4 regions of the Mesorhizobium sp. WSM4822 genome follow, and region 1 is predicted to be linked to each of the others. Evidence: predicted binding sites of a transcription regulator. Region 1 holds the regulator's gene; each other region holds the start of a gene.

Region 1 (4,895 bases):
TGGTGATGAACATCGTCGCGCTCTACATCGTGCGCAAATATCGGGAGCAGTACGAATGACCGACATTTCCATGGATACGATGGTCAGGGCGGCGGCCCATCCGCGCCGCGACATCGGCCTGAAGGCCCGTTACGCCGCCGAACGCCGTTTCCGCATCTATGGCGTCGTGGCGATTTCCGTAGGCCTGGCGTTCCTGGCAATCATGCTGATCACCATCGTCTCGAAAGGCTACACCGCCTTCTGGCAGACGACGGTATCACTGCCGATCTCGTTCGACGAGAAGGTGATCGATCCTTCCGGCAAGCGTGCAACCGATCCGAGCGTTCTGATCAAGGCAAATTATCCCAGGCTCGCCGAAAACGCGCTTGTGGCCAAGCTCGGCATCTCTCCTGATGACAAGCCGATGATCCAGAAGCTCAAGGGCTTCCTGTCGGAAGGCGCCCGCGTCCAGTTGCGCGACATCGTTGCCGCCGATCCGTCCGTGATCGGCACGACACGCAACGTCAACATCCTCGCCGCCGCCAATCTCGACTCGGCTTTCAAGGGCCAGATCGACCTCAGTGTCGAGGAAGCGCGACGCAAGGTCTCGGACCAGCAGATCACCTGGATGAACAAGCTCAAGGCCGAGGGCGCGATGGCCGAGCACTTCAACAGCGGCCTGTTCACCTACGGCGCCTCCAGCCGCCCGGAAACCTCGGGCATGGGCGTGGCGATCATCGGCTCGTTTTATATGATGGTGATCGTGTTGCTCCTGGCGCTGCCGATCGGCGTCGCCGCCTCCATCTATCTGGAGGAGTTCGCCAAGAAGAACCGTTTCACCGACCTTATCGAGGTCAACATCAACAATCTGGCAGCGGTGCCGTCAATCGTCTTCGGCTTGCTCGGCCTCGCGGTGTTCATCAATTTCCTGGGCATGCCGCGCTCCGCCGCTTTCGTCGGCGGCCTGGTGCTGACACTGATGACGCTGCCGACGATCATCATCGCGACGCGCGCTGCACTTGCCGCGGTGCCGCCGTCGATCCGCTCGGCGGCTCTCGGTCTTGGCGCCTCCAAGATGCAGATGGTGTTCCAGCACATCCTGCCGCTTGCCGCACCCGGCATCCTCACCGGCACCATCATCGGTCTAGCGCGTGCGCTCGGTGAAACCGCGCCCCTGCTGCTAATCGGCATGGTCGCCTTCGTCGCCGATCCACCGACGACGCCTTTCGATCCGGCCACCGCGCTGCCGGTGCAGATCTATATGTGGGCGAACGAGGCCGAGCGCGCCTTCGTCGAGCGCATGTCGGGCGCGATCATCATCCTGCTCGTCTTCCTCATGGCCATGAACATCACCGCGATCGTGCTTCGGCGTCGGTTCGAGCGGCGCTGGTAGAAAAAAGGCATTTTGGTATGAACATCATGACCGAACAGTCCCTTGAAAACGCAGTGGGCGATAAGATGAACGCCAAGTCGAACGAAGTGATCAAAATGCGCGGCGACAAGGTCGGCGTGTTCTATGGCGAGAAGCAGGCGCTGTTCGATGTCAATCTCGACGTCCGCCTGAATCAGGTGACGGCGCTGATCGGCCCTTCCGGCTGCGGCAAGTCGACCTTCCTGCGCTGCCTCAACCGCATGAACGACACCATCGATTCCGCGCGGGTAACCGGCAAGATAACGCTCGACGAAGAAGACATCTACGACAAGAACATCGATGTCGTCGAACTCAGGGCGCGCGTCGGCATGGTGTTCCAGAAACCCAATCCGTTCCCCAAGTCGATCTACGAGAACGTCGCCTATGGCCCGCGCATCCACGGATTGGCCAAGCGCAAGGCCGACATGGATCAGATCGTCGAGTCGAGCCTGAAGAAGGCGGCAATCTGGAACGAGGTGAAGGACCGTTTGCAGGAACCTGGCACGGGTCTTTCCGGTGGCCAGCAGCAGCGTCTGTGCATTGCACGCGCCATCGCCGTGTCACCCGAGGTGATCCTGATGGACGAACCGTGTTCGGCGCTCGACCCGATCGCCACTGCTCGCGTCGAGGAACTGATCGACGAACTGCGCCAGAACTATACGATCGTCATCGTCACCCATTCGATGCAGCAGGCAGCGCGCGTGTCGCAGCGCACCGCGATGTTCCATCTAGGCTATCTGGTCGAGGAGGGCGCCACCGACAAGATGTTCACCACCCCCGACGACAAACGCACCCAGGACTACATCACCGGCCGGTTCGGCTGAGCTCAGGCATATGAGGGACGAAGATCATGGGTGAACATACCGTTGCATCTTTCGATGAGGATCTGGAGCAGATCAGCCAGCTGATCCGCGACATGGGCGATCTCGCCCGCTCGATGGTCAGTGGCTCGACCAAGGCTTTGCTCAATTCGGACAATGCGCTGGCGCAGCGCGTGGTTTCCGACGATGCCATCATGGATGCCCGCCAGCGCGAGCTGGACGATCGCGCCATCACGCTGATCGCCAAGCGCCAGCCAATGGCCAACGATCTGCGTGCGGTGGTCGGTTCGATCCGCATGGCCGGCGACCTCGAGCGCATCGGCGACCTTGCCAAGAACATCGCCAAGCGCGTCGGCACTGTCGGGCTGAGCGTCACGCCGCACGATCTTTCGCATTCGATCGACGCGATGGCGCAGCTGGTGCTGATCCAGGTGCAGGGGGTCGTCGACGAGTATGCCGCCGCTGACGCGGCAGCGCTTGCCACGCTCAGAAACAATGATGAACGCATCGACGTCAAATACACCTCGGTGTTCCGCGAGCTGCTGACCTACATGATGGAAGATCCCCGCAACATCACGGCGTGCACGCACCTGTTGTTTTGCGCCAAGAACCTCGAGCGGATCGGCGACCACGTGACCAACATCGCCGAAAATGCCTACTATGTTTTGACCGGCACGCAGCTGCCAGCCAATCGTCCGAAGCAGGACGAGACGGCAATGTCCGCGCCAGCGGCATAACAGGGGTGACCAGCCGATGATCGCACCACGCATCATGGTGGTGGAGGATGAGGAGCCGCTAGGCGTGCTGCTCCGCTACAATCTTGAATCCGAAGGTTACCAGGTCGAGGTGGTGACGCGCGGCGATGAGGCCGAAATCCGGCTGCAGGAGAACGTTCCCGATCTTCTGGTGCTCGACTGGATGGTGCCTGCGGTTTCGGGCATCGAACTCTGCCGGCGCCTGCGAATGCGTCCCGAGACCGAGCGGCTGCCGATCATCATGCTGACCGCGCGAGGCGAGGAAAGCGACCGCGTGCGCGGCCTGTCGACCGGCGCCGACGACTATCTGGTCAAGCCCTTCTCGACGCCGGAGTTCATGGCCAGGGTCAAGGCGCTGCTGCGCCGGGCCAAGCCGGAAGTGCTGTCCAGCGTGCTCAAGGTCGGCGATATCGTGCTCGATCGCGAGTCGCACCGTGTCTATCGCAAGAAGAGCGAGATCCGGCTTGGGCCGACGGAATTCCGCCTGCTCGAATTCATGATGCGCCATCCAGGCCGCGTGTTCTCGCGCAGCCAACTGCTCGACAATGTCTGGGGCGAGACGATCTACATCGATGAGCGCACGGTCGACGTGCATGTCGGCCGGCTGCGCAAGGCGGTCAACAATGGCCGTATGCCTGATGTCATCCGCACGATCCGTGGGGCCGGATACGCCATCCGAGAGGACTGAACTCCCTCGTTTGAACTCACGCCACGTTCTTGCCGCCGAAACCGGATCTCGCCTGCACGCCCGGCGCAAAAATCTCCTGATCGACGAAGATCAGCGCCCGCATGGCGCAGCCTTCGCGGATCAGCGGCAGTTCGTTCGGCTCGGTGTCGAAAGAAATCGATTTGGAATGCTGGCCGCCGGCGGTCTGGGCAATCGCTTGCCGCAATGCCGGCTCGATCAGGTCGAAGGCGGCGGCGCTGACACCGACCATGGCGACCGGCGCCGGATCGATCAGCGCGAACAGGCTGCCGAGGCCGTAGCCGAGCGCTTCGCCGGCCTTGCGATAGGCTTCCCGTTCGGGTCCGTCACCTTCGCGGGCCGCGGCAGCCAGGGCGCGCATGTCGGCGTCGCTGACATCGGCAACGGGTTCTGCATCCTCGCCCATCTGCCTGGCGTTGCGCCAGATGGCGTAATTGCCCGCATAGGCTTCGACGCAGCCGCGCCGTCCGCAGCGACATAGCGCGCCGTTCGGCCGATGGATCATGTGGCCGAATTCGCCGCCCGAAGAATGGGTGCCGGTGAACAATTCGCCCTTCAGCACCAGTCCCATGCCGATGCCATGCGACAAAAGGATAGCGATGAAATCGTCGCGGTAACGATCGGGGTCGCGCCAGCGCAGCGCCACCGCCATCATGTTGCAGTCGTTCTCCATTATGGCAGGGATGCCGAACTCGTCTTCGAATATGTCGGCGAAGGCGATGTCGGTGTGCGGCGTGATCGGCGACCACAGCATGGCGCGGGCACGGGTGTCGGTGATGCCCTGGATGGCCAGCGCGATGCGGGCGATGCTGCGCACGTCCAGGTCGGGATCTGCCAGGCGGCGCCGCACGATGGCCGTGCATTCCCCGATCAGCGACTCGCGCGACATCGTCAGCGTGTCCAGCCGGCGCTGCTCCTCGGATATTACCTGGCCGGCATAGTCGATGACGGCGACGGAGAGGAAGTTCAGCGACAGCACCACGGTCATTACCGCGGCCGCTTCCGGATTGAGACTGAGGCCGACCTGCGGCCGGCCGCGTTTGAGCGAGCCGGCCTCGCTCGGCTTGCTTTCGGTCAGGATGCCTTCGACGATCAGGTCGGATGAAATCGCCGAGATGGTCGAATGGCTGAGGCTTGTGGTCGCGGCAATCTCGGTTCGCGACGGCTGTCCGGCGCGGCGCACTGCCGCGATCACCATGGCGCGGTTGCGGCGGCGCAGATCG
Region 2 (4,895 bases), on a different contig from region 1:
TCGCCCTGGGCAAGCGTGACACGATCGAGCAGGCCCTCGCGGGCAATCGCCGCGCTGGCCGTCTCCAGCATCTCGGCCGAAATGTCGAGGCCGAAGAAACGCGCGTCGGGATAGCGACGCGCGGCCAGGATGATGTTGCGGCCGGTGCCGCAGCCGAGTTCCAGCACGGTACCGCCGGCGGGCACATCGAGCCCCGCGATCAGCCGGTCGCGGCCGAGAAGATAGTATTTGCGTGTCAGGTCGTAGATGTGGCGCTGCCAGCGGTAGACGCCGTCCATCAGTTCGGCATGGTTGGCCTTGAATTCGGGGCTGGCCGGCAACTCGCTGGTGCTCATGCGGCGCACTTCACGTAGAGATGGAAGCCGCCATAGATGGCCGAGCGATCGCGGGCCGAAAATTCGCGCGAAGCCTGGTCCTGATAATCCCACTGGTCAAGCAGCGAGCTGGAGACACGGCCCGGCAACAGGCTGGGTTCGGCGGCGGTGCGGAAGATGACGCGGGCGCCGACTGAGGCGGTGCGGGTGATTTCCGCCCACAGCGCGTTGAGCTGGCCGTCGGTCATCCAGTCCTGCGCGTCGAGCAGGACGAAGCAGTCGACGGAGCCTGCATCCTTGCCGGCGAGGAACTCGATCAGATTGGCGTGGTGGATGGCGACGCGGTCGACATTGCCGCGGATGGTCTCGTAATTCTGTTTTTCGAGATAGGCGGGCAGGGCGGCCTCGCCGGGGTTCGGATAGCGCCGGGCGAAGGCCTGCCAGGCGAAGTAGTTGTTCTCCAGCGGAAAATCGCAAGCGAGCTTTTCCAGCCGGGCTTTCAGCACGCTGGCCATGGTGCCGTCGCCAGAAGTGATCAGCGAATCGTACTGCGCCGGCGGGATGCCGAGGCCGAACAGCGAAGCCTTGCGCGATGTCGCCCATTTCAAAAGCTTCTTGTCGAAGACCGGCGCCAGCTCCTCGTTGAAGAAGCGGCGCTGCTCGCCGATGTTCTTGGCCTGCATGATGCCGGCAGGGTCGACGCCGAAGAATTTTCCCGTGCGGTGGCCCATGGCGATGAACAGGCCGAGCAGGCCGGTCTGGTAGAAATTGCGGTCGAACACAGTGATGCGCCTGATGCCGCGCCAGTTGCGGCGCTCCCAGTAGTGACGGCTGACAGGATCGAGATGCGGCGCGATGAAACGATCATACGCTTTCGAATTGTGGCTGGTGTCGGCGGCGCCGAAGAAGCGGAACAGGTCGCCCTGCGATGGCAAATGGCGCACCGCCTCCAGCTTCATGCGGTTCAGCGCGATGTGCGCGGTGTTGAGGTCGACGGCGTCGACCCGGGCCGGCGAGCGGGTGAGGTAAGCCAGAATGTTGCAGCCGCCGGAGGCGATGGTGACGACGCGGTGGCCCTGGCCAAGCTGCATCGCCTCCATGTCGACCTCGGGGTCTTCCCAGATCTGCGGATAGACGAGGCCGGAGAACAGGAAGGCGAACAACCGCTCCGAAATGCCGGCCTTCGACAGCGGGCGGTTCTGGTAGACGGCCTTTCCAACTTCCTTGCCGCGGCGAAAAACCAGATCTGCGGAAACGTCCGTCATGGCAAGATGATTCCCCATTTGCTTTGCCGCAAGCGGGTAGCCCAGGGTCATGACAGGCCGGTGACAGCCTGTTGACGCCTCCTTACAACGGTAGCGCGTAAAATCAGTTGATACCTCCGCATCCGGCACCAACTTGCGCTGTCGAAGCCCATGAGACCGCCACGAACACGCCTCTTACCGCAAACCAGTTGCGCGCGCGTCATCCTCTCCAAGTGTGAAGCCCCATTGATACGGAGTGAGGCCGATCGGCACCTTGCTGTAGGATGGCATTGACGGGACGATCCCGGGCTTGAGTGACTGGTATCCCTCAAGATAGCCGTCGTTGAAGGTCTTGCTCGGGTAGGCAGGAATGTTCTTCACGATGGACATGGCGACTTCTCCTCAGAATGTTGCGGACATGCGCCTGCCTCTGGCTCGCCATGTCCGCGCCCGGCAAGCATCCTTCACCGCCGCCCGAATCCCCCCGGTGTCGGCGTCGTCAGGATGACGGCGTCGCCGGCCTGCAGCACGGTCTGGTCGCAGGCTTTCAGCACGTCGATTGTGCCGTCCTTGCGGCGGACTTTGGTCGAGCCGACCTCGCCATCGCCGCCCCCATCCAGCCCTTGCGGCGGCCGGTTGCGATGCGAGGACAGGATCGCGCATTCCATCTTTTCGAGGAAGCGGATGGTGCGCCTGGTGCCGTCGCCGGCGCTCCATTTGCCTTTGCCGCCGGATCCTTCCCGAATGTGGAAATCCTCGAGCAGAACGGGAAAGCGCAGCTCCAGCACTTCGGGATCGGTGAGGCGCGAATTGGTCATGTGGGTGTGGACACCGGAGGTGCCGGCAAAGCCGCGGCCGGAATTCATCTGGCCGGCCGGCGAGCCGGAGCAGATCGTCTCGTAATATTGGTAGGTCTTGTTGCCGAAGGTCAGGTTGTTCATCGTGCCTTGCGCGTTGGCCATGGCGCCCATGGCGCCGAACAGCGCGTTGGTGACGTGCTGCGAGGTCTCGACATTGCCGGCGACGACGGCGGCGGGGTAGGCGGGTTTCAGCATGCAGCCGTCGGGAATGATGATGTTGATGGGCCGCAGGCACCCGGCATTCATCGGGATCATGTCCTCGACCATGACGCGGAAGGCATAGAGCACGGCGGCGCGGGCGACGGGTTCCGGCGCGTTGAAATTGTTCTTCATCACCGGCGAGGTGCCGGTGAAGTCGACGGTCGCCTCGCGCTTTTGCCGGTCGACCGTGATCTTCACCTTGATGATTTGGCCGGTGTCGGTCGGGTATTCGTACTGCGAACTGTCGGGCAGCCGCTCCAGCACGCGGCGCACGCTTTCGGCCGCATTGTCCTGGACATGGCCCATATAGGCCTCGACGACATCGAGGCCGAAATGCGCGACCATCTTGCGCAGTTCCGCGACGCCCTTTTCGTTGGCGGCGATCTGCGCCTTGAGGTCGGCGATGTTCTGGTGCGGATTGCGGGCTGGATAGCGGTGGTCGGTGAGCAGCGTTTCCAGCTCCTTCTCGCGGAATTTTCCGCGGTCGACGATGCGGAAATTGTCGAACAGCACGCCTTCCTCGTCGACCGTGGTGGCGAGCGGCGTCATCGAGCCGGGTGCCGTGCCGCCGATATCGGCATGATGGCCGCGCGAGGCGGCCCAGAACAGGATTTCCTCCCCACTCGAGGGGGAGGTGGCGGCGAAGCCGCCGGAGGGGGTCGGATCGACCGGGTTCGACGCTCTTGCGGTGCCTTCTGAGAGGACCCCACCCGGCCGCTGCGCGGCCACCCTCCCCTCGAGGGGGAGGGAAAACACCGGCGTCACCACGGTGATGTCGGGCAGATGCGTGCCGCCGTTGTAGGGCGCGTTGAGGGCAAAGACGTCGCCGGGGTGGATGTCGCCGGAATTCAGCCGGATGATGGTTTCGACCGAGCGGTCCATCGAGCCCAGATGCACCGGCATGTGCGGCGCATTGGCGACCAGCGCGCCATGGCGATCGAAGACGGCGCAGGAAAAATCCAGCCTTTCCTTGATGTTGACGGAATAGGCGGTGTTCTGCAGCGTCACGCCCATCTGCTCGGCGATCGACATGAAGAGGTTGTTGAAGACCTCCAGCATGACCGGATCGGCCTCCGTGCCGAGCGCTGCCTGCCGGCGCTTTTTCTCGACACGGCGCAGGAGCACATGGTTCCTGGCGGTGATTTCGGCCAGCCAGCCCGGCTCGATGACGATCGTCTGGTTCGGCTCGATAATCAAGGCAGGTCCGGCAACCCTGTTTCCCGGCTTCAGCGCTTCGCGGCGGAAGATGGGTGAAGTGCGCCACTCTCCCTCGGTGAAGATTTCGCGGGTTTGCGAAGGGCTTACGGCAAGGTCTTCGGTTCGCGATTCAGTTTCGTCGCGCCCGGTGCCGCCGGTGTCGGTGCCTTCGACACCGACGGTCTCGACGATCATCGGCTTGTCGTCATAGACGAAACCGAACTGCGCCTTGTGGGCGATTTCAAAATCGCGCCTGGCTTGGAAAATCGAATCCGCCTCGAAATTCACCGGGAGTGTCGTGTCGGTGCCGTCATAGCGAATGTGCAGCACCGGCTTCGTGGCGACCGTATCCTCGCCGATGCCTTGCGCCGCGAGTTCGGCGACAACGGCTTTTCTCAAAATGGCAATGAGGTTGCCGATCTCCGTTCTGGACTCTTCGGCAAGCGGTTTCAGCAGCGCCTGCTGGCGCGAGGCAAAGACCGAGGATAGACCGATGCCATAGGCCGACAGCAGGCCAGAGAAGGGATGGATCAGCACCGCCTCCATGCCGAGCGCGTCGGCGACCAGGCAAGCGTGCTGGCCGCCGGCACCACCGAAGCAGTTCAGGAGATACTCGGTGACGTCGTAGCCGCGCTGCACAGAGATCTTCTTGATGGCATTGGCCATGTTCTCCACGGCGATGGTGACGAACCCTTCGGCGACAGTCTCGGGCGACCGCCCATCGCCGATTTCGGCGGCGAGTGCCGCAAATTTTGCTCGCACCGTCTCGACGTCGAGCGGCTCGTCCTGGCCGGGTCCAAAAATCGCCGGGAAGAAATCGGGCTGCAGCTTGCCAAGCATGACGTTGGCGTCGGTGACGGCGAGCGGGCCGCCGCGCCGGTAGGCTGCCGGGCCGGGATTGGCGCCAGCCGAATCCGGTCCGGCCCGGAAGCGACCGGCCTCGTAATGCAGGATCGAGCCGCCGCCGGCGGCGACGGTATGGATGCGCATCATCGGCGCGCGGATGCGCACGCCGGCGACCTCGGTGTCGAAGGCGCGTTCGTATTCGCCGTCATAGTGGGCGACGTCGGTGGAGGTGC
Region 3 (4,895 bases), on a different contig from region 1:
GCATGGCTCTCGAACCAGCGCATGTGGAATTCCCGGAGATAGTAGGAGCCCATCAGCCAATAGCTGCCGCCGCCCCAGTTGAAGACGGTGAGGTCGCCCTTCAGCCGTCCGTCACGACCGAGCATCGGCGCCAGGCCGGCCCGCCCCGGCTTCGGCAGCCTGCAGGCGAGCAGCCGGTCGAGCCAGGCTTCCGCACCTGGCCCCGCCACCGCATAGCGCGAATAGGCCGAGATATCGACGAGACCGGCGGCGCGCCGCACCTGCAGCGCCTCGTCGCCGACGATGTCGAAGGCGTTGGAGCGCCGCAGCGTCGTGTTCTCGGCAAATTCCATCGGCGCGAAATAGGCCGGGATTTCCAGTCCCCAGGAAGCCGTCCATTCGCATCCCGCGGCCGTCATGCCGTCATAGGCGCCGGGGCGTTTCAGCGGCCGGCCGGCGGGCAGCCGTTCATTGGGAAAGGTCATGACGAAGCGGCGCGAATAGAACTGGCGCGTCGTCTGCCTGAGATATTCCCGGTTGGCGGCGAAGGCGCCGTAGCGAGCGATGTCCATGCCGAAGATGTCGGCCTGCGGTTCGCCGAAAATCATCCACTCGGCCAGCGACTTGCCGACGCCGCCGCCCTGGCTGAAGCCGGCCATGACGCCGCAGGCAACCCAGTAGTTCCTCAGCCCGCGCACCGGCCCGACAATCGGATTGCCGTCCGGCGTGAAGGTGAAGGCGCCGTTGATCCATTTGCGGATGCCGGCCGTCGCCAGGCAAGGAAAGCGCTCATGCGCCTTGGCGAGTTCGGGGCTGATGCGACCGATGTCTTCCGGGATCAGCTCGATGCCGTAGTCCCACGGCGCGCCATCCATGTTCCAGTGCTTCGGGTTCTGCTCATAGACGCCAAGCAGCACGCCCTTGCGCTCCTGCCGCAGGTAGGAGAAGCCGTCGAGATCGACCGCGATGCCGATTTCCCGGTCAAGTGCTGCGATCTCGGGAATGTCTTCGGTGATGAAATAATGGTGCTCCATCGGCGTCACCGGCAGGTCGATGCCGGCCATGCGGCCGAGCTGCTTTGCCCACAGCCCGCCGGCATTGACGACATGCTCGGCGATGATGGTGCCCTGCTCCGTGACGACATCCCAGCGACCGTCGGCGCGCGGCTTCAACTCGACCACCCGGTTGCGCAGGATGATGTCGGCGCCGCGCTTTTTTGCAGCGCCGGCATAGGCGTGCGTCGTGCCGTACGGGTCGAGATGGCCTTCGTTGGAATCATGCAGGCCGCCAAGCACGCCGGTGACGTCGACGATCGGGCAGATCGCCTTGATCTCGTCGGGCGTGACAAGGCGCGCGGTCTCGATGCCAACCGACTGGAACACCGCCCAGGCCGATTTCAGCCACTCCCAGCGCGCGGGATCGCTGGCGATGTTGACGCCGCCGGTCATGTGCAGGCCGATATCCCAGCCGGATTCGGCCTCGATCTCGCGGTAGAGATTGATGGTGTAGTCCTGCAGCGCCGCCACGTTGGGGTCGGCGTTGAGCGCATGGAAGCCTGCCGCCGCGTGCCAGGTCGAACCGGCCGTCAGTTCGGCGCGCTCGATCAGCGCCACATCGCTCCAGCCAAATCGCGTCAGATGATAAAGGACGGAGGCCCCGACCACGCCACCCCCGATGACGACTGCGCGGTAGTGCGACTTCAAGGCTTCCCCTCCACGGTTAGTCCGAAGGCTGGAGCATATATGCACTGGACATAAGTGTCTAGTGCCGCCCGCGCGCATCGTTTTTCGTCGACCGCCGGCATGCACTGCGCGCTGTCACGCAAGCATCATGTTCGCGCCGTAGACCGCGTTTCGGGGAGGCTTGCGCGGCATCATCGATGTCGCACCTCTTTCAGTTTTTCGTCCCGCGGCCGCTCCGGCACATCCGTCACAAAGAGGATTATCCATGAAACACCTATATCGAACCGCGTCGCTCGGCGTCGCGCTGGCCTTGTTCACCGCCTTGACGCCGGCGCTCGCCGACAGCACCGCGACCGTCGGCGGCACGAGCTTTGTCAACAAAGGGCTGGTCGGCGTCGGCCGCATCCCGGCCGCTCAGCGCGACAAGTTCGGCGAGACGTTTGGTTCGGGCTCGGGCATGTCGATCGACACATCAGGCTGGACGCATGAGGCCGCCGGCTACAAAGGTTCGCTCTGGCTGCTGCCGGATCGCGGCTACAATGTCGTCGGCACCACCGACTACCGGCCGCGCCTCAACACCGTCGCCATCGAGTTTACCCCGGTGGCACCAGGTGCGGCACCTGCTGCCGGCCAGCAGCAGACCGGCGTCAAGGCAACGCTCGCCGACACCATGCTTCTCACCGACGACAAGGGGGCTGATGCCACAGGCCTCGATCCGCTCAACGGCGTGCGCGCGGCAAGCGGCGACATGCCGATCCTGCCGCAAGCCGACAATGGCAAGCTGGCGCTCGACAACGAGGCGATCGTGCGGCTGCCCGATGGTTCGATGTTCATCTCCGACGAATACGGCCCGAACATCTATCGGTTTTCCGCCGACGGGCATCTGCTGTCGGCAACCCAGCCACCGGCTGCGCTGGTGCCGATGCGCCACGGCACGCCGAACTTCGCCTCGGACAATCCGGGACCCGGTGCCGCCGAGCCCGATCCGAAGGATCCCGACACCGGCCGCCAGAACAATCAAGGCCTCGAAGGCATGGCGATGACGCCCGACGGCAAGTTCCTGATCGCCGTGCTGCAGTCGGCGGCCAGGCAGGACGGCGGCGATTCCGGCTCGACCCGCCAGAACACCAGGGCGCTGGTCTATGACGCGTCCGACCTCGCCCACCTCAAATTGGCGCACGAATATGTCGTGCCGCTGCCGGTGTTTAGGGATGCCAAGGGCAAGACCAAGGTCGCCGCGCAGAGTGAGATCGTGGCGCTCTCCGACAAGACCTTCCTGATGCTGGCGCGCGACAGCGGCAACGGCCAGGGCCTGAAGGGCGATGCCTCGCTCTATCGCCAGGTCAACGTCGTCGACCTATCCACCGCGACCGACATCGCCGGCGGCGCCTTCGACGCCGCTGACAAGCCGGTCGCCCCCAAGGGCATCGTCGACCCATCGGTGACACCGGCCAAGCTGACGCCATTCATCGACATCAACGACAGTGCCGAGCTCGGCCGCTTCGGCCTGCACAATGGCGCGCCCAACGACCAGGACAACCTTTCCGAGAAGTGGGAGGCGATGTCGGTGGTCAGCGTGCTCGATGCGAAGCTGCCCGACGACTACTTCCTGTTCGTCGCCAACGACAACGACTTCCTCGCCCAGGACGGTTTTCAGGTCGGCGCGCCCTACAAGGCCGAAGACGGCGCCAATGTCGACACCATGTTCCTGGTCTATCAGGTCACGCTGCCGGGTCTAGCCAAGAAGTAACGACCACTGCACGGACGGGCGCGCTTGGCGCGTCCGCCCGGAGCACTATTGCTGGTGTTTTTCCAGGCAGATTGATTGAGAAGGCTTACTTCAAGAACTCCGCGTCCTTCGGGACGCCCGCATCTATCGGCTCGGCGGTTCTGCTCGACACGGCCATGATCTTGCCGGCGGCCAACAGGTTGGGACGCACGAAGACCTGAGCGGGGCCGTTGACGCGGCTGTAGAGGTCGATGATGTCCTGGTTCATGAAGCGCACGCAGCCCGACGAAGCGTTCTTACCGATGGAATCCCACTCCGGCGTGCCGTGCAGCCGGTACATCGTGTCCTTGCCGTCGCGGAACAGATACAGCGCGCGGGCGCCCAACGGGCTCTGCGGGCCGGGCGGCATGCCGTCCTTGTATTTCGCCAGTTCCGGCCGGCGCTGGATCATCTCCGGCGGCGGCGTCCAGACCGGCCACTTCTTCCTCGCCTGGACCACGGCGCTGCCGGTCCATCCGAAACCGGCTTTGCCAAGGCTGACGCCATAGCGAATAGCTGTGCCGCCGTCGCGCACCAGATAAAGGAAGTGCTCAGACGCATCGAGGATCAATATCCCATTCCGGAAGCTTTGAGAACATGATTAGATCACGGCATGACCTGTCCCGTTGAATCGGCAATCATCGCGCACGCGACTTGAAACAAACCTTCGCCGAGCTGCCCGCCATGGACGAAAAAAATCCCCCGCGCCGGCGCACCGGCGACCTGACCAGCGGCCCGATCCCGCGCACGCTTCTGCTGTTTGCCCTGCCGGTGCTCGGCTCCAACGTGCTGCAGTCGCTCAACGGTTCGATCAACGCCGTCTGGGTCGGCCGTTTCCTCGGCGAATCCGCACTGACCGCCACCTCCAACGCCAACCTCGTCCTGTTCCTGATCCTCGGCACTGTGTTCGGCATCGGCATGGCGGCCACCATCCTGGTGGCCCAGTCGGTCGGCGCCCGCGACCTGCCCGAGGCGCGCCGCATCGTCGGCACCAGCGCGACGTTCTTCTTCCTCGTCTCGGTTATCTTCGCGGTCTGCGGCTGGATCTGGGTCGACGCCATTCTCAACACGCTCGGCACACCGGCCGATGCCTTGCCGCTCGCGCGCTCCTATCTGCGCATCATCTTCGTCGCCGTGCCGATGATGAACCTTCTGTCCTTCGTCATGACCGTGCTGCGCGGTGCCGGCGATTCACGCACGCCCTTCTTCTTCATGGCTCTGGCCGTCGTCCTCGACATCGTGCTCAACCCATTGCTCATCCGCGGCATCGGACCGTTTCCCGAACTCGGCATCGCGGGCTCCGCCACGTCCACGCTGATCGGCCAGACGGTAAGCGTGATCGCCATCCTGATCGTGCTCTATGTGCGCAAGCATCCGCTGCGGCTGGCCGGCGCCAACCTCGCCCTGCTGCGGCCCGATCCCACCTTGCTTCGCATCGTCGTCGTCAAGGGCGTGCCGATGGGTCT
Region 4 (4,895 bases), on a different contig from region 1:
CCGTAGCGCGCGCCCGGAATGGTAACGACCCAGAACGTCCGCCACTTGCTGGCGCGCAGCGAAGCGGCGGCTTCATATTGGCGCTGGTCGGAGATCGCCAGTGCCGTCGAGATAATGATCAGAGCATGGGGAAAGGTGAAGAATATCGAGCCGACGACAATCCCCAACGGACCGTAGATCGATATGCCGCCAAGCAGGCTTTTCAACAGGCCCTGGTTGCCGAACAGATAGATGAGGGCGATGCCGGGCAGTAGCGACGGCACCAGGATGGGAGCCATGGCGATGAGCCTGAATAGGCCCTTGAAGCGCATCTTGCTTCGGTTCAAAGCGTAGGCGAAGCCGAAGGCTATGCCGACCGTGATGATGGTGCTGATCAGCGCGATCAGGAAGGAGTTCTGGATCGAGCGGAACAGCGTTGGCGTCGAGAAGTAGGTTGTGTAGTTGTCCAACCCAAGCTCGCGCGCGGGCCTCAGCATAATGCGCCGAAAGGTGTTCGAATCGACTTCCTGCCATTCGGTGCCGCGGTGGAGTTGCGTGCCGATCAGGAAATAAGCGTCATCGGTCGTGCCGCGGACCTTGTATTTGACCGGGCTGCGGAAACTGAAATCCGGAAAGAAGCTGGTGGCCGGTAGCCGACCATCGGAACTGGTCGCAAGCTTTTCTGGCGGGACCGCGGCGAGTTTCTCGTTCAGAGCGGCGGCCGTCACTGGCTCGCCGAAATTGCCGAGCTTGTCGCTGACCTGGAATTCGAACGCGCCAAGATCGATGCTGTAGGTCGAGAACGATTTCGACAGCATCACGTAGAGCGGGGCTGCCAGCGACAGGACCAGATAGAACGAGATGACGACCAGCAGGCCGCGCTTGATCAACTCGTCCTTGTCGAGCGACTGTCGGAGCGCCCGACCGGACGGCATCAGGATATCAGTTGCCGCCGCCATGGCGCTCTCCTTGCGGGAAGACAAGCAGTCGGTCGGCGGGCAGTTCCACCGTTAGCGCTCCGCCTTCGGCGAGGCCGAGACGCCGCGTGGCGTTGACCGAGAAATCGGCGATCAGAATCTCGTCTCCAAGCTCTCCGCCGCGCAGCCGGGTGCGCCAGAACGAACCCAGGAATTCCATTTCACCGACGGTCACTTCGATCAGGTTTTCCGAAGTCTTCACCACATCGGGTGCTCCAGGCGAGCGCGAACCCGGCCCGTGTGGAATCACGTCTTCCGGTCGAATGGCGGCGACGACTGCTTCGCCGTTCGCAAAGCTGTGCGGCGCGCATCTGAAAGCCTTCGTCCCGAAGCCTACCGAATCTGCTCCTACCGTCGCATCGAACTTGTTGGTCTCGCCGATGAAATCGGCGACGAACAGCGTCCTGGGATGGCGATAGATTTCAGTCGGGCTGCCGACCTGCTCGATGACGCCATGGTTCATGACTACAATGCGGTCGGCCAACGACAATGCTTCTTCCTGGTCGTGCGTAACCATGATCGTGGTGACGCCGAGCTTGCGCTGCAGCCCCTTGATCTCGTGGCGCAAGTGCACGCGCACCTTGGCGTCGAGCGCCGACAGCGGCTCGTCGAGCAGAAGCAGGCCGGGCGAGGTGGCGATGGCCCGAGCGAGCGCGATGCGCTGCTGCTGCCCGCCGGAAAGCTGCGCTGGGTATTTCTTCGCCTGATCGGGCAAGCCGACCAGCATGAGCAATTCCTTGACGCGGGCATCGATCTCGGCGCGCGGCCGTTTGGTGTTTTCCAGGCCAAAGGCGATGTTCCTTTCAATCGTCAGATTGGGAAACAGCGCGTAGGACTGAAACACGATGCCGTAGTCGCGTTTTGACGGCGGCAGCGTTGAGATATCCCTGCCCCCCTGGCGGACGACGCCTCTGGTCTGCAGGTCGAGGCCGGCGACGGCGCGCAGCAGCGTGGTCTTGCCGCAACCCGAAGGGCCGAGAAAGCAGATGAATTCGCCTTCGTTGATGTCGAGCGAGATGTCCTTCAGCGCATGGAACTCGCCGAAGGCCTTCCAGAGATGTTCGATCCGCAGGTAAGCCGTGTTGCCGGCAGCGGTCATGGGATGCACCTCGGCCAGCGTTGCCGATAGATCAGCGACGGGTTCGTGTCTCATTTTGACCATCCGGGAAGAGTTACGAGAAGGGCGCCGCTCTGACGGCGCCCTGTCGAAATGCTCTGCGTCTAGCTCTTGGGCTCAGACTTGGCGTCGTAGCGCTTCGTCCACTCGTCGAGAATGGCCTTGCGGTGGTTGGCCGCCCACTCGAAGTCATTGTCGATCATCTTGGACTCGATATCTGCGGGCAGGAATTCGACCGGCTTGGCGACATTCGGCATAGCCAGAACCGCATAACCTACATTGTACATCTCGTTGGCCTCCTTGCTGATCGACCAGTCGAGCAGCGTTTTGGCGGCTTCGAGATTTTTCGTTCCCGCAACGATCGCGGATGCCTCCATGTCCCAGCCGATGCCTTCGGACGGGATGACGATATCGAGGGGAGCGCCCTCCTTCTTCGATTTCGCGGCGCGGAACTCGAACGAGATGCCGATTACGGTTTCACCGGCGGCGGCCATTTTGCACGGCTTCGAACCAGAATGCGTGTAGGCATCAATATTCTGATGCAGGGCATCCATATAGGCCCAACCATCCTTCTCGCCGAACAACTGCAGCCAGCTCGATACATCGAGGAAGCCGGTGCCGGACGAGGCCGGGTTCGGCATCACGATGTGACCCTTGTATTCCGGCTTGGTAAGATCTTTCCAGCTGGTCGGCTCGGCGAGGCCAAGCTTTTTGCCCTCCACGGTGTTGAAGCAGATCGAAGCCGCCCAGGCGTCCATGCCAACCCAGGCCGGTGGCGTGTCCTTGTCGACAAACTTCGGCTTGAGCAATTCGACGCCTTTTGGCGCGTAGGGCTCAAGCATGCCTTCGGTCTTCAGCACCAGAAGCGATGTAGCGGCAAGGCCCCAGACAACGTCGGCCTGCGGATTGTCCTTTTCGGCCAACAGCTTGGCGGTAACGACACCCGTGGAGTCGCGGACAAAGTTCAGTTTGATGTCGGGATGGCTCTTTGTGAAAGTCTCGGCGTAGCGGGCGAGATCTTCGGCTTCAATGGCGGTATAGACTGTCAGTTCGGAGGTTTCGGCAAAGGCGGCGGATGACATCAATGCCGCGGCGAAGGCCATTGCGATAGTTGCGTTGCGCGATTTCATGCTCAGTTCCCCTTTGATTGTTGGCACATTCTGCGATGCACTGTGACGATCGCGCCGGTGGACATTGCGGCCCTGTAGCGCTTGTGGATGTCGTCGTTGGGTCAACTCTGGGGATTGGTGATCGATAAGTAAAATCTATTTATTTTATGACAGACAAACTTCTACTGATAGTCGTCATGGAACTGTCGCATGCCTGTTGCGGCCGCTATTTCGCGCTTGCGAAAGCCCACGATTGGCAACGGAGACGGTTATGGTCAGCCGAACGAAACGCCCGTTGTCTGTGCCCGCAAACGCGGGTCGGACGAGCGGACAGTCACCACCAGATCGCCCCCCCTCGCCCGCAAGCCCGCGTCGATTTCGGGGCATTCGAGCTCGCGGTCGGTGCGCACGGCCTTCATGGTCAGGCCGCCAGCACGGCGGTCTCGAGGATGTCGAGCGCACGATCGAGATCAGCTTTCGAAATGACCAGCGGCGGCGACAGCGTCAGCACATTGCCCTGGCTGACCTTGAAGCTCAGCCCCTGCCCCAGGCAAGCATAGAAGACGCGTTCGGCGAGATCGCGCGCCGGCTCGCGCGTATCGCGATCCTCGACGAGCTCGACGCCGACCATCAGTCCCCTGCCCCTGACGTCGCCGACATGGGGCGAGCGCGCCATCAGGTGCTGCATACGCTCCAGCATGTGCCGGCCAAGTTCGGCCGCGCGTTCGACCAATCCTTCCTCCAGGATGATGTCGATCGTCGTCAGTGCGGCGCGGGTCGTCACCGGGTTCTTCTCGTGGGTGTAGTGGCCGATCGCGAAGCCACCGGTGACGTCGAGGTCGCGGCGCGCGATGACGGCGGCGATCGGCAGGATGCCGCCGCCGAGCGACTTGCCGAGGACGACGATGTCGGGCGTCACATCATCATGCTCGTGGGCGAAGAATTTTCCCGTCTTGCCCAGCCCGGTCGGGATCTCGTCGAAGATCAGCAGCGTGCCGTGCCGGTCGCAGGCTTCGCGAACCCGCTTCCAGAAACCGGGCGGCGGCGGGTTGGGCGTCGCCCGCATCGGTTCTGCGACGACCGCCGCCACGTCCTGTTCGCGGCCGAGCACATAGGCGATCATGTTGGCGCAAGCGAGCCCCGAGGTTTCGAGGGAATCGTGGCCATAGGGACAGCGATAGCCGTCCCAAGGTGCGACGTGCTCGGTGCCGGTCATCATCGGGCCTGATATGTGCGAGCGGAAGGTCGCCTCGCCGCCGACGCTTGCAGCGCCGAAGCCGGCCCCGTGGAACGCATCCCAGAACGACACCGTCTTGAAGCGGCCGGTCGCGGCGCGGGCGATCTTCAGCGCGACCTCGATGGCATCCGAACCACCGGTGGTGAACAGCACCTTGCCGAGATCGCCGGGCGCCAATGCCGCCAGCTTCTCCGCCAGCTCGACGGCGGGCTCGCAGGTAAAGCGGCGCGGCGCAAAGCAGAGCTCATCGAGCTGCTTTTTGATCGCCGTGACCAGCCTTGGATGGCCGTAGCCGAGGTGATGCACGCTGTTGCCGTGGAAATCCATGAAGCGGCGGCCAGCGGTGTCCTCGATCCAGATGCCTTGCGCCTTCGCGATGGTCGAAAGGCAGGGGCTGGACAGACTCTGGTGCATAAAGGCAGCCGCGTCGCGATCGAGCAAGCCGCGGATCCGCGGATCGTCCTGCCCGGCATCCC

The links. The regulator PhoB, encoded in region 1, activates phosphate uptake and scavenging genes when phosphate is short. The targets are predictions, from matches to a motif close to TGTCATNNANCTGTCAT.
Region 2: AC0L3E_RS14020 (BtaA family protein) is a predicted target of PhoB. The motif match lies at 1,640-1,656, and genes of this name have one in related genera.
Region 3: AC0L3E_RS13795 (esterase-like activity of phytase family protein) is a predicted target of PhoB. The motif match lies at 1,795-1,811, and genes of this name have one in related genera.
Region 4: AC0L3E_RS16285 (putative 2-aminoethylphosphonate ABC transporter substrate-binding protein) is a predicted target of PhoB. The motif match lies at 3,376-3,392, and genes of this name have one in related genera.

The regions. Positions count from the first base shown of each region.
Region 1 is NZ_JBVVQM010000003.1:38,956-43,850, reverse strand. Features, by position in the region: gene pstC (phosphate ABC transporter permease subunit PstC) at 1-59, shown strand, start outside; gene pstA (phosphate ABC transporter permease PstA) at 56-1,372, shown strand; gene pstB (phosphate ABC transporter ATP-binding protein PstB) at 1,390-2,214, shown strand; gene phoU (phosphate signaling complex protein PhoU) at 2,241-2,948, shown strand; gene phoB (phosphate regulon transcriptional regulator PhoB) at 2,965-3,654, shown strand; gene AC0L3E_RS08185 (ROK family protein) at 3,671-4,895, opposite strand, start outside.
Region 2 is NZ_JBVVQM010000005.1:188,884-193,778, reverse strand. Features, by position in the region: gene AC0L3E_RS14025 (class I SAM-dependent methyltransferase) at 1-335, opposite strand, end outside; gene AC0L3E_RS14020 (BtaA family protein) at 332-1,630, opposite strand; gene AC0L3E_RS14015 (hypothetical protein) at 1,754-1,948, opposite strand; gene AC0L3E_RS14010 (hydantoinase B/oxoprolinase family protein) at 2,023-4,895, opposite strand, start outside.
Region 3 is NZ_JBVVQM010000005.1:141,356-146,250, forward strand. Features, by position in the region: gene AC0L3E_RS13790 (GcvT family protein) at 1-1,682, opposite strand, end outside; gene AC0L3E_RS13795 (esterase-like activity of phytase family protein) at 1,927-3,411, shown strand; partial or broken gene AC0L3E_RS13800 (L,D-transpeptidase) at 3,497-3,991, opposite strand; gene AC0L3E_RS13805 (MATE family efflux transporter) at 4,114-4,895, shown strand, end outside.
Region 4 is NZ_JBVVQM010000006.1:235,036-239,930, reverse strand. Features, by position in the region: gene AC0L3E_RS16295 (putative 2-aminoethylphosphonate ABC transporter permease subunit) at 1-938, opposite strand, end outside; gene AC0L3E_RS16290 (putative 2-aminoethylphosphonate ABC transporter ATP-binding protein) at 922-2,055, opposite strand; gene AC0L3E_RS16285 (putative 2-aminoethylphosphonate ABC transporter substrate-binding protein) at 2,178-3,203, opposite strand; gene pbfA ((R)-1-hydroxy-2-aminoethylphosphonate ammonia-lyase) at 3,604-4,895, opposite strand, start outside.